One region of the Buttiauxella gaviniae genome, then DNA from elsewhere that is predicted to be linked to it. Evidence: riboswitches for the same ligand, from Rfam matches in the RefSeq annotation. Region 1 holds a riboswitch; the other holds the start of a gene.
What was found. A riboswitch is a leader RNA that binds a small molecule or an ion and turns the genes downstream of it on or off. The one in region 1 is predicted to bind thiamine pyrophosphate.

Region 1 (5,650 bases):
TTACCTTAATCACCCTTGAATTGCTTGCCACCGCGTGAAAGCTGGACGCCCCGATGCCACAGCATCAGCCCAGCGGGTAGGCTCAGGTAAACGGTAACCCGCCATGCAACGACTGACCCACAGCAGAGCCGTATCAAGGCTTACACGATGGCCTGTTGCAACAAACAGAGGGTTGCAACGCTTTTTGCTACGCAACACCCACGCGAGGGGTTCGCCTTTATCAATAAGCAGCTGTTTGTCCCCCACTTCATCGCCTACCGCTTCAAAGCGCCCGCATAAGCGTTTTTTAGCAACACCAATCGTTGGAACATCCACCAGCAGGCCGAAATGGCTGGCAACGCCCAAACGCCGTGGATGCGAAATCCCGTGACCATCAACAAACAGCAGGTCAGGTTTTTGCGAAAGCATCTCCCAGGCCGCTAACAGTGCGGGATACTCACGAAAAGAGAGGAATCCAGGGATATAAGGCATGGTGGTGGCGATACGCGCCACCTGATATTCAACCAGTTCGAGGGAAGGATATTTCAGCAGCACAATTGCGGCACGCGTGACATCGCCGCCCTGCTCAAAGCCTACATCGGCACCCGCAATTAACGCCGGAGACTCAACGTCAAAGCGATCTTCGCGACAAACCTGTGAAGCCAGTTCGATCTGTTGCTGACGAAGCACTGCGAGATCCATTCCCTCTCCTTAAATTTTACTGGTGATAAGGCACTGACAAACGGTGCACCGCTTCCACGAAAGCGCCCGCGTGTTCTGGCGGCACATCCTGATGAATGCCGTGCCCAAGGTTAAAGACATGCCCTTCACCTTTGCCGAATCCGGCCAGAATCGTAGCAACTTCTTCTTCGATACGCGCTGGCGATGCATATAACATTGACGGGTCCATGTTGCCCTGCAACGCGACTTTGTGACCGACACGACGACGTGCGTCGGCAATATCGGTAGTCCAGTCTAACCCCAGTGCATCACAACCGGTTTCCGCCATCGCTTCAAGCCACTGGCCGCCACCTTTGGTGAACATTGTCACAGGCACGCGGCGACCTTCGTTTTCACGCAGCAGGCCATCAATGATTTTGTGCATGTAATAGAGCGAGAACTGCTGATAGTCGCGACCTGTCAGCACGCCACCCCAGGTATCGAAAATCATCACTGACTGTGCGCCAGCTTTGATTTGCGCGTTCAGGTACAGCGTGACGCTTTGTGCCAGCTTATCGAGCAGCAAATGCAGCGCTTGCGGGTCGGCATACATCATCTTTTTGATAACGGTGAAGGCCTTACTGCTGCCGCCTTCGACCATGTAGGTTGCCAGCGTCCACGGGCTGCCGGAAAAACCGATCAACGGCACCTCGCCTTTCAGCTCGCGGCGAATGGTACGCACCGCGTTCATCACATAACCCAGTTCATCTTCCGGGTCAGGAATGGGCAGCTTTTCTACCTCCGCGCGGCTGGTAATCGGCAAGCGAAAACGCGGGCCTTCACCTGCTTCAAAATAGAGGCCCAACCCCATCGCATCTGGCACAGTGAGAATATCAGAGAAGAGGATCGCCGCATCCAACGGGTAGCGACGCAACGGTTGCAGAGTCACTTCGCAAGCTAACTCCGCATTTTTGCACAGGGACATAAAATCCCCCGCCTGCGCACGCGTTGCTTTGTATTCTGGCAAGTAACGACCTGCCTGCCTCATCATCCATACTGGCGTGGTATCTACAGGCTGGCGTTGTAGCGCCCGCAGGTAACGATCGTTCTTCAGTTCAGTCATTTTGAATTTCCTTTGGCTGGAACTCTAAATAGTTCGAGTTGCAGGTAGGCGGCAAGCTCACGAATCCCCAGGAGCTTACTTTAGTAAGTGACTGGGGTGAGTGAGTGCGGCCAACACCCCTGCAACTCGAAATATGACGAGTGTATCCCGCCAGTTTACCACGTCATTCATACTCTGCCCGACACAGAGCAACGGTGTCTTCAATCAGGCGACGCGCCACCGTGCCTGGTGGAGGCAATAGCGGTAATTGATCGTACCGATACCAGCCCGCATCCAGTAACTCTTTCGGGTCGATTTTAATCTCACCGCTGTGATATTCCGCCATAAACGCGGTCATCAGAGATTGTGGGAACGGCCACGGTTGCGAAGTGACATAGCGTAAATTTTTCACGCGGATACTGCTTTCTTCCATCACTTCACGCGCTACAGCCTGTTCCAGGGTTTCGCCGACTTCGACAAACCCTGCCAGCACGGTATAAACCCCATTGCGATGGCGCGTATGCTGGGCAAGCAGAATATGATCGTCACGACGAATCGCCACAATGATGCACGGTGAAATTTGCGGGTAATAGCGCTCACGACAATGGCTACACAGCATCGCCCATTCGGTTTTGCTGACGTGCATTTCATGCCCGCAGTAGCCGCAAAATTTGTGTGAGCGATAAAACTCAGCTAATTGCACGCCACGCCCCGCAAGTTGAAACAGCCCAGCATCCTGATCGATGATCTGGCGTACCGAGCCCATATCAGCCCGGCGATTTTGCTGCACCAGCCACACGGGTTCATTTTCCCACTCGCCAATAGGCAACCCAATGGCGCCTTCTAGCTGGAAATCTTGTGCAACTCCGTGAGGTAGCTCGCCTTTTGGCAACCACAATTTTTGTTCATGACTGACGATAAACCAGCCCTGATCTAACTTTTGAATTACACGTTCCATAACCTGGTGCACATCCCCGAGTTCACTGGTATAAACAAATAGCCGTAACAATTTTGGGTACGTTTGCGTTACATCTTCTGCTCGCGACAATTCGAATAGCAGCCACATTCTGCAAATCGAAGTATGACGAGTATATAACTCACGGAGTCAATCATGCTTAACCAGTTAGAAAATCTGACTGAGCGCGTTGGTGGTAGTAATGAGTTAGTCGACCAATGGCTACATGCCCGCAAACATTTATTGGTGGCTTATTACAATATGGTTGGGATGAAGCCTAACAAGGAATCCCATACTGCGCTCGATGAAAAAGCTCTGGATAATTTTTGCCACAATCTGGTGGATTATCTGTCGTCAGGCCACTTCAACATTTATGAACGCATTATTAGCGAAATGGAAGGTAGCAGCCCGCTTTTAGCGGCAACGCATCTTTACCCACAGTTGGAAGCCAATACCCAGCAAATCATGGATTTCTACGATTCGCATCTCGAAAGCGCAATCGATCATGATAATTACATTGAATTTCAGAATGCGTTGTCCGGCATCGGCGAAGCACTGGAATCTCGGTTCTCGCTGGAAGATAAACTCATTCAGCTAGCGTACGACCACGGTTTAGATGACAGTGCAAATGACACCGACACTCTTGCACGCCCGGCTTGAGTTCTGCACTGTTAACGAGTAGTTTACATATCGACCCGTAGCAATATGGGTTTCTTCTTGTCGGAGTGCCGAGTGCGTTAAGCACCGGCTGAGACCGTTAATTCGGGATCCGCGGAACCTGATCAGGTTAATACCTGCGAAGGGAACAAGAGTAATTCTGCTTTTGGGATCACCCGTGCGCGGGCGTCCCACATCCATTACTCCTCCGTTGTTCTGACAAGCCACTCCTGATAATCACTGGAATGAGCTATGTCTATGACTGAAAAAAAACCTAACCGCCGCAAACAGCGTGCTGCCGCTCAGCATTTTATCAATACGCTGGAAGGAACCGCTTTCCCCAACTCGCAACGTATTTATCTCACCGGTTTACGGGAAGATATCCGCGTACCGATGCGCGAGATTCAATTGAGCCCAACCGCAACCGGCGGCAGCAAAGAAAATCCGCAGTTCACCCCTAATGACGCTATTCCGGTTTATGACACCTCCGGGCCGTACGGCGATCCCGCGATTAACATCGACGTTCTGCGCGGGCTTTCGCCGCTGCGGGCGAACTGGATTGCCGAACGAAATGACTGCGAAACACTTACCGATCGCAGCTCTGCCTACACCAAAGAGCGGCTGGCGGATGATGGCCTGGATGAATTGCGTTTTGAAACACAACTCATACCGAAACGCGCCAAAGCCGGGAAAACTGTCACTCAACTGCACTACGCTCGCAAAGGGATTGTAACGCCGGAAATGGAGTTTATCGCGATACGCGAAAACATGGGGCGCGAGCGGATCCGTGATGAAGTATTACACCACCAGCATCCTGGCCAGGGTTTTGGCGCACGCCTGCCGGAAAATATCACACCTGAATTCGTGCGCGATGAAGTCGCCGCGGGCCGCGCGATTATCCCTGCTAACATTAACCATCCCGAATCTGAGCCAATGATAATCGGGCGTAATTTCCTGGTAAAAGTGAACGCCAATATTGGTAACTCGGCGGTGACCTCATCGATTGAAGAAGAGGTGGAAAAACTGGTCTGGTCGACCCGCTGGGGTGCAGACACGGTGATGGATCTCTCCACGGGCCGTTATATTCACGAAACCCGCGAGTGGATTTTACGTAACAGCCCGGTGCCTATCGGAACCGTGCCCATTTATCAGGCGCTGGAAAAAGTCAACGGCATCGCCGAAGACCTGACGTGGGAAATGTTCCGCGACACGCTGCTGGAACAAGCCGAGCAAGGCGTGGACTACTTCACCATTCACGCCGGTGTGCTACTGCGTTATGTCCCAATGACCGCCAAACGCCTCACGGGCATTGTTTCACGCGGCGGTTCGATTATGGCGAAATGGTGCCTGTCGCATCATCAGGAAAACTTCCTGTATGAACACTTCCGCGAAATTTGTGAAATCTGCGCGGCTTACGATGTTTCGCTCTCGTTGGGCGACGGCCTGCGCCCTGGTTCCATTCAGGACGCCAACGACGAAGCACAATTCTCCGAGTTGCATACGCTGGGTGAGCTAACAAAAATCGCCTGGGAATATGACGTCCAGGTGATGATTGAAGGCCCGGGTCACGTGCCAATGCAGATGATTCGCCGCAACATGACCGAAGAGCTGGAACATTGCCATGAAGCGCCGTTCTACACGCTCGGCCCGCTGACCACGGACATTGCGCCAGGTTACGACCATTTCACTTCCGGTATTGGGGCCGCCATGATCGGCTGGTTTGGCTGCGCGATGCTCTGTTACGTTACACCAAAAGAGCACCTCGGCCTGCCCAATAAAGAAGATGTAAAACAGGGACTGATTACCTACAAAATTGCGGCGCACGCCGCAGATTTGGCAAAAGGTCATCCGGGCGCGCAAATCCGCGACAACGCCATGTCGAAAGCACGCTTCGAATTCCGCTGGGAAGATCAGTTTAACCTCGCGCTCGATCCCTTCACCGCCCGCGCCTTTCACGACGAAACGCTCCCGCAAGAGTCTGGAAAAGTCGCCCACTTCTGCTCAATGTGCGGGCCAAAATTCTGCTCGATGAAAATTTCCCAGGAAGTCCGTGATTTCGCAGCAAAACAGGCGATTGAGATCGGCATGGAAGATATGTCGCAAACATTCCGGGCAAAAGGCGGTGAAATTTACCTGCGTCAGGAGGAAGCGTGATGAGCGAATCAGCTTTTCCTAATGTTCCAAAACGCCTGGGATTGTATCCGGTGGTTAATAACGTCGAGTGGATCGCCCGCTTGCTGGACGCAGGCGTGCGCACCATTCAACTGCGTATCAAAGACAAAGCCGAAGGCGACGTA
Region 2 (5,650 bases), 1.0 Mb from region 1:
CCGCTCTACTCACACATTACGCAAATTACCTCGCCAACCGCGTGGACGTTAGATATCACGCTTTCGCAACCGGATAACTGGTTGCCGTGGTTGTTGGGCAGCGTGAACGCAATGATCCTGCCCCGTGAATGGCAAACGTTAAACAATTTTGCCCGCCAGCCGGTCGGTTCTGGCCCGTATTCCGTGGTGCGCAATAACACCAATCAGCTAAAAATTCAGGCTTACGATGATTACTTTGGCTATCGCGCATTAATTGACGAGGTGAATTTCTGGGTGTTACCGGAGATCGGCGAGGAAGTCAGTTGCGCAGTGCAATTATCCGGGATGCCTGATAGCGAGAAAGCGGTTGAGAGCCGTCTTGAAGAAGGCTGTTACTACATTTTGTTTGATAGCCGCTCTCAATGCGGCAGCAATAAAGAGGTGCGCCGCTGGCTGAGCCACATTCTGGCCCCCATTCATCTGCTGTATAGCGCAGGCGAACAAAATCAGCAGTACTGGTTCCCGGCCTATGGTTTGCTCCCACGCTGGCACCATACGCGCCCGCAGCCGGTTCTTGAGAAACCCGCCGGGCTGGAATCCGTCACGCTGACGTTTTATCGCGATCACGTCGAGCACCGCGTGATCAGTAAAGTGATGGAAGCGTTGCTGGCGCGGCAAGGCGTTAAACTTATCGTCGAGGAAGTGAGTTATGAAGAGTGGCATCAGGGCGATGCGGAAAGCGATATCTGGCTAAATAGCGCAAACTTTACCTTGCCGCTGGAATTTTCCCTTTATTCACATCTTTATGAAGTGCCGCTGATTCAAAAATGTATCTCGATGGATTGGGAAACGGATACCCGTAAATGGCATAACGGCGAACTTTCTCTCCCGGAGTGGTGCCAGCAGCGCGTTGAAAATAATGATATTTTGCCCCTCATTCACCACTGGCTGCGTATCGAAGGGCAACGCAGTATGCGCGGTGTGAGGATGAATACCTTGGGGTGGTTCGACTTTAAATCCGCGTGGTTTGCGCCACCGGAACCGTAGAGCTTTCGCAACATTCACAAAGTCATTACAATGCACGCGTTCTCAACGGGGTGCTAAGACAAAAGTCTGGCTGAGATAATACCCGTCGAACCTGATCCGGATAACGCCGGCGAAGGGATTTGAGGCTCAATTCTCAAAGTCCTTTGCCACCCCTAATCCTAAGAGGTGCAAAGTGTTCAAAAAATTCCTGCCGTTACTGGCGCTCATCGCCGCCCCTGTTTTCGCAAAACCCCTGCTGACTGTTTACACCTACGACTCCTTTGCCGCCGACTGGGGCCCTGGCCCTGCGGTGAAAAAAGCTTTCGAAGCGGACTGCAATTGCGAGCTGAAATTTGTCGCACTGGAAGATGGTGTTTCCCTGCTGAACCGCCTGCGCATGGAAGGCAAAAACAGTAAGGCGGACGTGATTCTTGGTCTGGATAACAATCTGCTGGAAGCGGCGGCGCAAACCAAACTGTTTGCCCCGAGCAATGTGGATACAAGCGCACTGAAAATCCCTGGCGGCTGGAATAACAACACCTTCGTGCCGTTCGATTACGGCTACTTCGCGTTTGTTTACGATAAAAACAAACTGCAAAATCCGCCGAAGAGCCTGAAAGAGCTGGTCGAAAGTGACCAAAAATGGAAGGTGATTTATCAGGATCCGCGCACCAGTACGCCAGGGCTTGGTCTGCTGTTGTGGATGCAAAAAGTGTATGGCGACAAAGCGCCTGAAGCCTGGCAAAAACTGGCGAAGAAAACCGTCACCGTCACCAAAGGCTGGTCTGAAGCCTACGGCCTGTTCCTGAAAGGCGAAGGCGATCTGGTAATGAGCTACACCACGTCCCCGGCCTACCACATTATCGAAGAGAAGAAAGATAACTACGCGGCGGCGAATTTCAGCGAAGGCCATTATTTGCAGGTCGAAGTGGCAGGCCGCCTGGCTTCCAGCAAACAGCCTGAGCTTGCCGAAAAGTTCATGAAATTTATCGCGTCCCCTGGCTTCCAGAACACTATCCCAACCGGCAACTGGATGTATCCGGTGACCGATGTGAAATTGCCGGAAGGCTTTAACGGCCTGGTAAAACCGCAAACGACGCTGGAATACAGCGCGCAAGACGTTTCTAAACAACGCGCCAACTGGATTAACGAATGGCAACGCGCCGTCAGCCGCTAATTGCAGGCTGGCTGATCCCAGGGCTATGTGCCGCCACGCTGGTGGTGGCTGTAGCCCTCGCGGCTTTTATGGCGCTGTGGTTTAACGCGCCGCAAACCGATATCCGCGCGCTTTTGCAGGATAGCTATTTGTGGCACGTGCTGCGTTTCTCTTTCTGGCAGGCGTTTCTCTCTGCGGCATTGTCCGTGTTTCCGGCAATTTTTTTGGCGCGAGCGCTGTATCGCCGCCGGTTCCCCGGACGTGTTGCGCTCCTGCGTCTTTGCGCTATGACGTTGGTTCTGCCGGTGCTGGTGGCGGTGTTCGGTATTCTGACGGTCTACGGGCGTGAAGGCTGGCTGGCCTCCCTTTGTGACCGGCTGGGAATCGAGTGGGCGTTTTCGCCGTACGGCTTAAAAGGCATTTTACTGGCGCACGTCTTTTTCAATATGCCAATGGCGACACGGCTTTTGCTTCAGGCGTTAGAAAATATCCCCAGCGAACAACGCCAGGTCGCCGCCCAGCTTGGGATGCAGGGCTGGAATTTCTTTCGTTTCGTGGAGTGGCCCTGGCTGCGCCGCCAGATATTGCCGGCTGCTGCGCTGATTTTCATGCTCTGTTTCGCAAGTTTTGCCACAGTGCTTTCGCTGGGCGGCGGGCCGCAGGCCACCACTATCGAGCTGGCAATCTTCCAGGCGCTGAGTTACGACTACGATCCTGCCCGTGCGGCACTGCTCGCATTAGTACAAATGATTTGCTGTTTGGGCCTGGTGCTGATGAGCCAGCGGCTCAGCAAAGCGATTGCCCCAGGCATCAGCCAGATGCAAGGCTGGCGCGATCCGCAAGATAACCTGCGCCGTAAGCTTTGCGATGGGGTGTTAATTACGCTCGCCCTGCTACTGCTACTGCCTCCGTTGCTGGCCGTCATTATCGACGGGATGAATAGCGGTTTTAGTTCGGTGCTTTCGCAGCCGATTCTCTGGCAGGCACTGTTTACCTCGTTAAGAATCGCCGTCGGGGCGGGATTAATCTGCATAGCGATCACCATGATGCTGCTGTGGAGTTCGCGAGAGTTACGTCTGCGCAACCGGGCTTTCGCGGGCCAGGCGTTGGAACTCAGCGGAATGTTAATTCTGGCGATGCCCGGCATTGTGCTCGCGACGGGATTTTTCCTGTTGCTCAATAACACCGTCGGGCTACCGCAATCAGCAGACGGCATTGTGATTTTCACCAATGCTTTGATGGCGATCCCCTATGCGTTGAAAGTGCTGGAAAACCCGATGCTGGATGTCGCGGAACGCTATAACAAACTGTGCCAGTCCCTGAATATCAACGGGCTAAACCGCCTGCGTTACATTGAATTGCGCGCGTTAAAACGCCCGCTGGCACAGGCGCTGGCGTTTGCCTGCGTGCTGTCGATTGGTGATTTCGGCGTGGTTGCGCTATTTGGCAACGACGATTTCCGCACCCTGCCGTTCTATCTCTATCAACAAATTGGTTCATATCGCAGCCAGGACGGCGCCGTGACGGCGCTAATCCTGCTGATACTGTGCTTTGCTTTATTCACATTGATTGAAAAACTTCCGGGACGCCATTCCCAAAATCATTCGGGTTGCGGGAAGGCGGCAAGTGAATGAAGCCTGGAAGCATAGAAAACTATGTGACCTGGATGAAAGAAGGCAGCCAACGCACCTGCAACTTGAAGGAGAAGGGAATGCTAACTCTGACTGATATAACCTGGCTCTATCACCATTTGCCGATGCGCTTTTCTGTGAAGATTAATGCCGGAGAACGCGTTGCGGTGCTGGGGCCAAGTGGGGCGGGGAAAAGTACGCTGCTCAGTTTGATCGCCGGTTTTCTTACTCCCGCCAGCGGGCAGATTCTGCTGCACGGCGATGACCACACGCGTACCGCTCCGGCCCAGCGACCGGTGTCGATGCTGTTCCAGGAGAATAACCTTTTCACGCATTTGACGGTGCGCCAGAACATTGGCCTGGGGCTAAATCCCGGCCTTAAACTCAATGCCGCGCAGCTTGAGCGCCTGACGACAATTGCCCGCCAAATGGCGATAAGCGATTTGCTTGACCGACTGCCCTCACAGCTTTCCGGCGGCCAGCGTCAGCGCGTCGCCCTCGCCCGCTGCCTGGTGCGCGAGCAACCCATTTTGCTGCTGGATGAACCGTTCTCAGCGCTGGACCCGGCGTTACGTCAGGAAATGCTTCAATTGCTGGATGATCTTTGTCGCGAGCAGCAACTGACGCTGCTGATGGTTTCACACAGTATTGAAGACGCCGCGCGGATAGCGCAAAGAAGCCTGGTGGTGGTGGATGGCCGCATCGCCTGGGATGGCGATACGGCAACGTTATTGAGCGGAGAAGCCAGCGCCTCGGCGCTGTTGGGAATTGGCCGTTAAGCGTGGCCGGTGAGCACTTTCCAAAGAATAGTGCGATAAATCGGCATTAACGGGTGCATTTGAATCGCGACGAAACTGCCTACCGCCACTGCCGCCATAGTTGGCGCCAGCCAATGCAAACGGGCGCGAGGCAGATAGTGTGTTAAACGGTCACCACTCGATTTACCGCTACGCCACCAACGCCAGCACAACCAAGCCGCGAGCCAGATAACCAAAGCCACCAGCAGGAGCAGCCACTTAAAGCTGCTGCTTTGCATATCCGCAGGGATATCAATCGCCGCTCCGGCCAGAATCCCAGGCAGAAAATAGATCGGCGGCCAGAAGAGACAACCAATAATATTCGGGATGATAAATTTCGAAACCGGCAGGTCTAACATCCCCGCCACCATCGGCACCAGCGGGCGCGTCGGGCCAACAAAGCGGCCAACCAGAATAGTAAACATGCTGTGCTGATGCAGTGCGTGTTCAGTTTTATCCAGCAGCGCTTTGTTCTTTTTCATGAACGACCAGCGATGCAAAGGCCCTTTAAAACGGCCCCCCAACCAAAATGAAAGCCAGTCACCGAGCAGGCAGCCGACAATCCCCGCAGCCCAGGCATGATAAAAACCAACCTGGCCGCCACCGATCAGCGCGCCTAGCCCTGCCATCATCACGGTGCCAGGAAGGATGAGCCCAACCAGCGCCAGTGATTCCAGAAAAGCCACCAGCATCACCGCGATAAGTGAATACGCCACCGACTGAGTAATAAAGTGTTCCAGCAAAGCTTCCATAAAGCATCCGTCGAGAAACGAGTGGGCGATTCTCCTGAGTGAGTACTAACCCGTCAAGTCATCATTTGTATGAATCAATTATAGGATTCATTCACATCCCGCACGAAACTCGCTTGGACTGGCCCCGGTACATTTCTTAAATACCCGGGAAAAGTAGAGCTGATCTTCAAAGCCGACATTGCGTCCGACGCTGGCAATAGGCATGCGAGTGGTGCTTAACAGCAGTTTTGCCTGGAGAATACGTTGATCCTCACGCCAGCTTAAAACGCTGACGCCAAGCTGCTGACGGAACAGATGCGAGAGGCGTGA

Region 2: linked by a shared signal. The riboswitch ahead of thiB (thiamine ABC transporter substrate binding subunit) and the one ahead of thiC (phosphomethylpyrimidine synthase ThiC) in region 1 are both predicted to bind thiamine pyrophosphate.

The regions. Positions count from the first base shown of each region.
Region 1 covers NZ_JBFMVT010000002.1:2,163,788-2,169,437, reverse strand. The annotation lists gene nfi (deoxyribonuclease V) at 10-681, opposite strand; gene hemE (uroporphyrinogen decarboxylase) at 698-1,762, opposite strand; gene nudC (NAD(+) diphosphatase) at 1,926-2,699, opposite strand; gene rsd (sigma D regulator) at 2,853-3,356, shown strand; TPP riboswitch at 3,408-3,518, shown strand; gene thiC (phosphomethylpyrimidine synthase ThiC) at 3,612-5,507, shown strand; gene thiE (thiamine phosphate synthase) at 5,507-5,650, shown strand, end outside.
Region 2 covers NZ_JBFMVT010000002.1:1,164,102-1,169,751, forward strand. The annotation lists gene sgrR (HTH-type transcriptional regulator SgrR) at 1-1,026, shown strand, start outside; TPP riboswitch at 1,063-1,162, shown strand; gene thiB (thiamine ABC transporter substrate binding subunit) at 1,199-2,182, shown strand; gene thiP (thiamine/thiamine pyrophosphate ABC transporter permease ThiP) at 2,158-3,795, shown strand; gene thiQ (thiamine ABC transporter ATP-binding protein ThiQ) at 3,873-4,571, shown strand; gene AB1E22_RS05980 (DedA family protein) at 4,568-5,341, opposite strand; gene araC (arabinose operon transcriptional regulator AraC) at 5,429-5,650, opposite strand, start outside.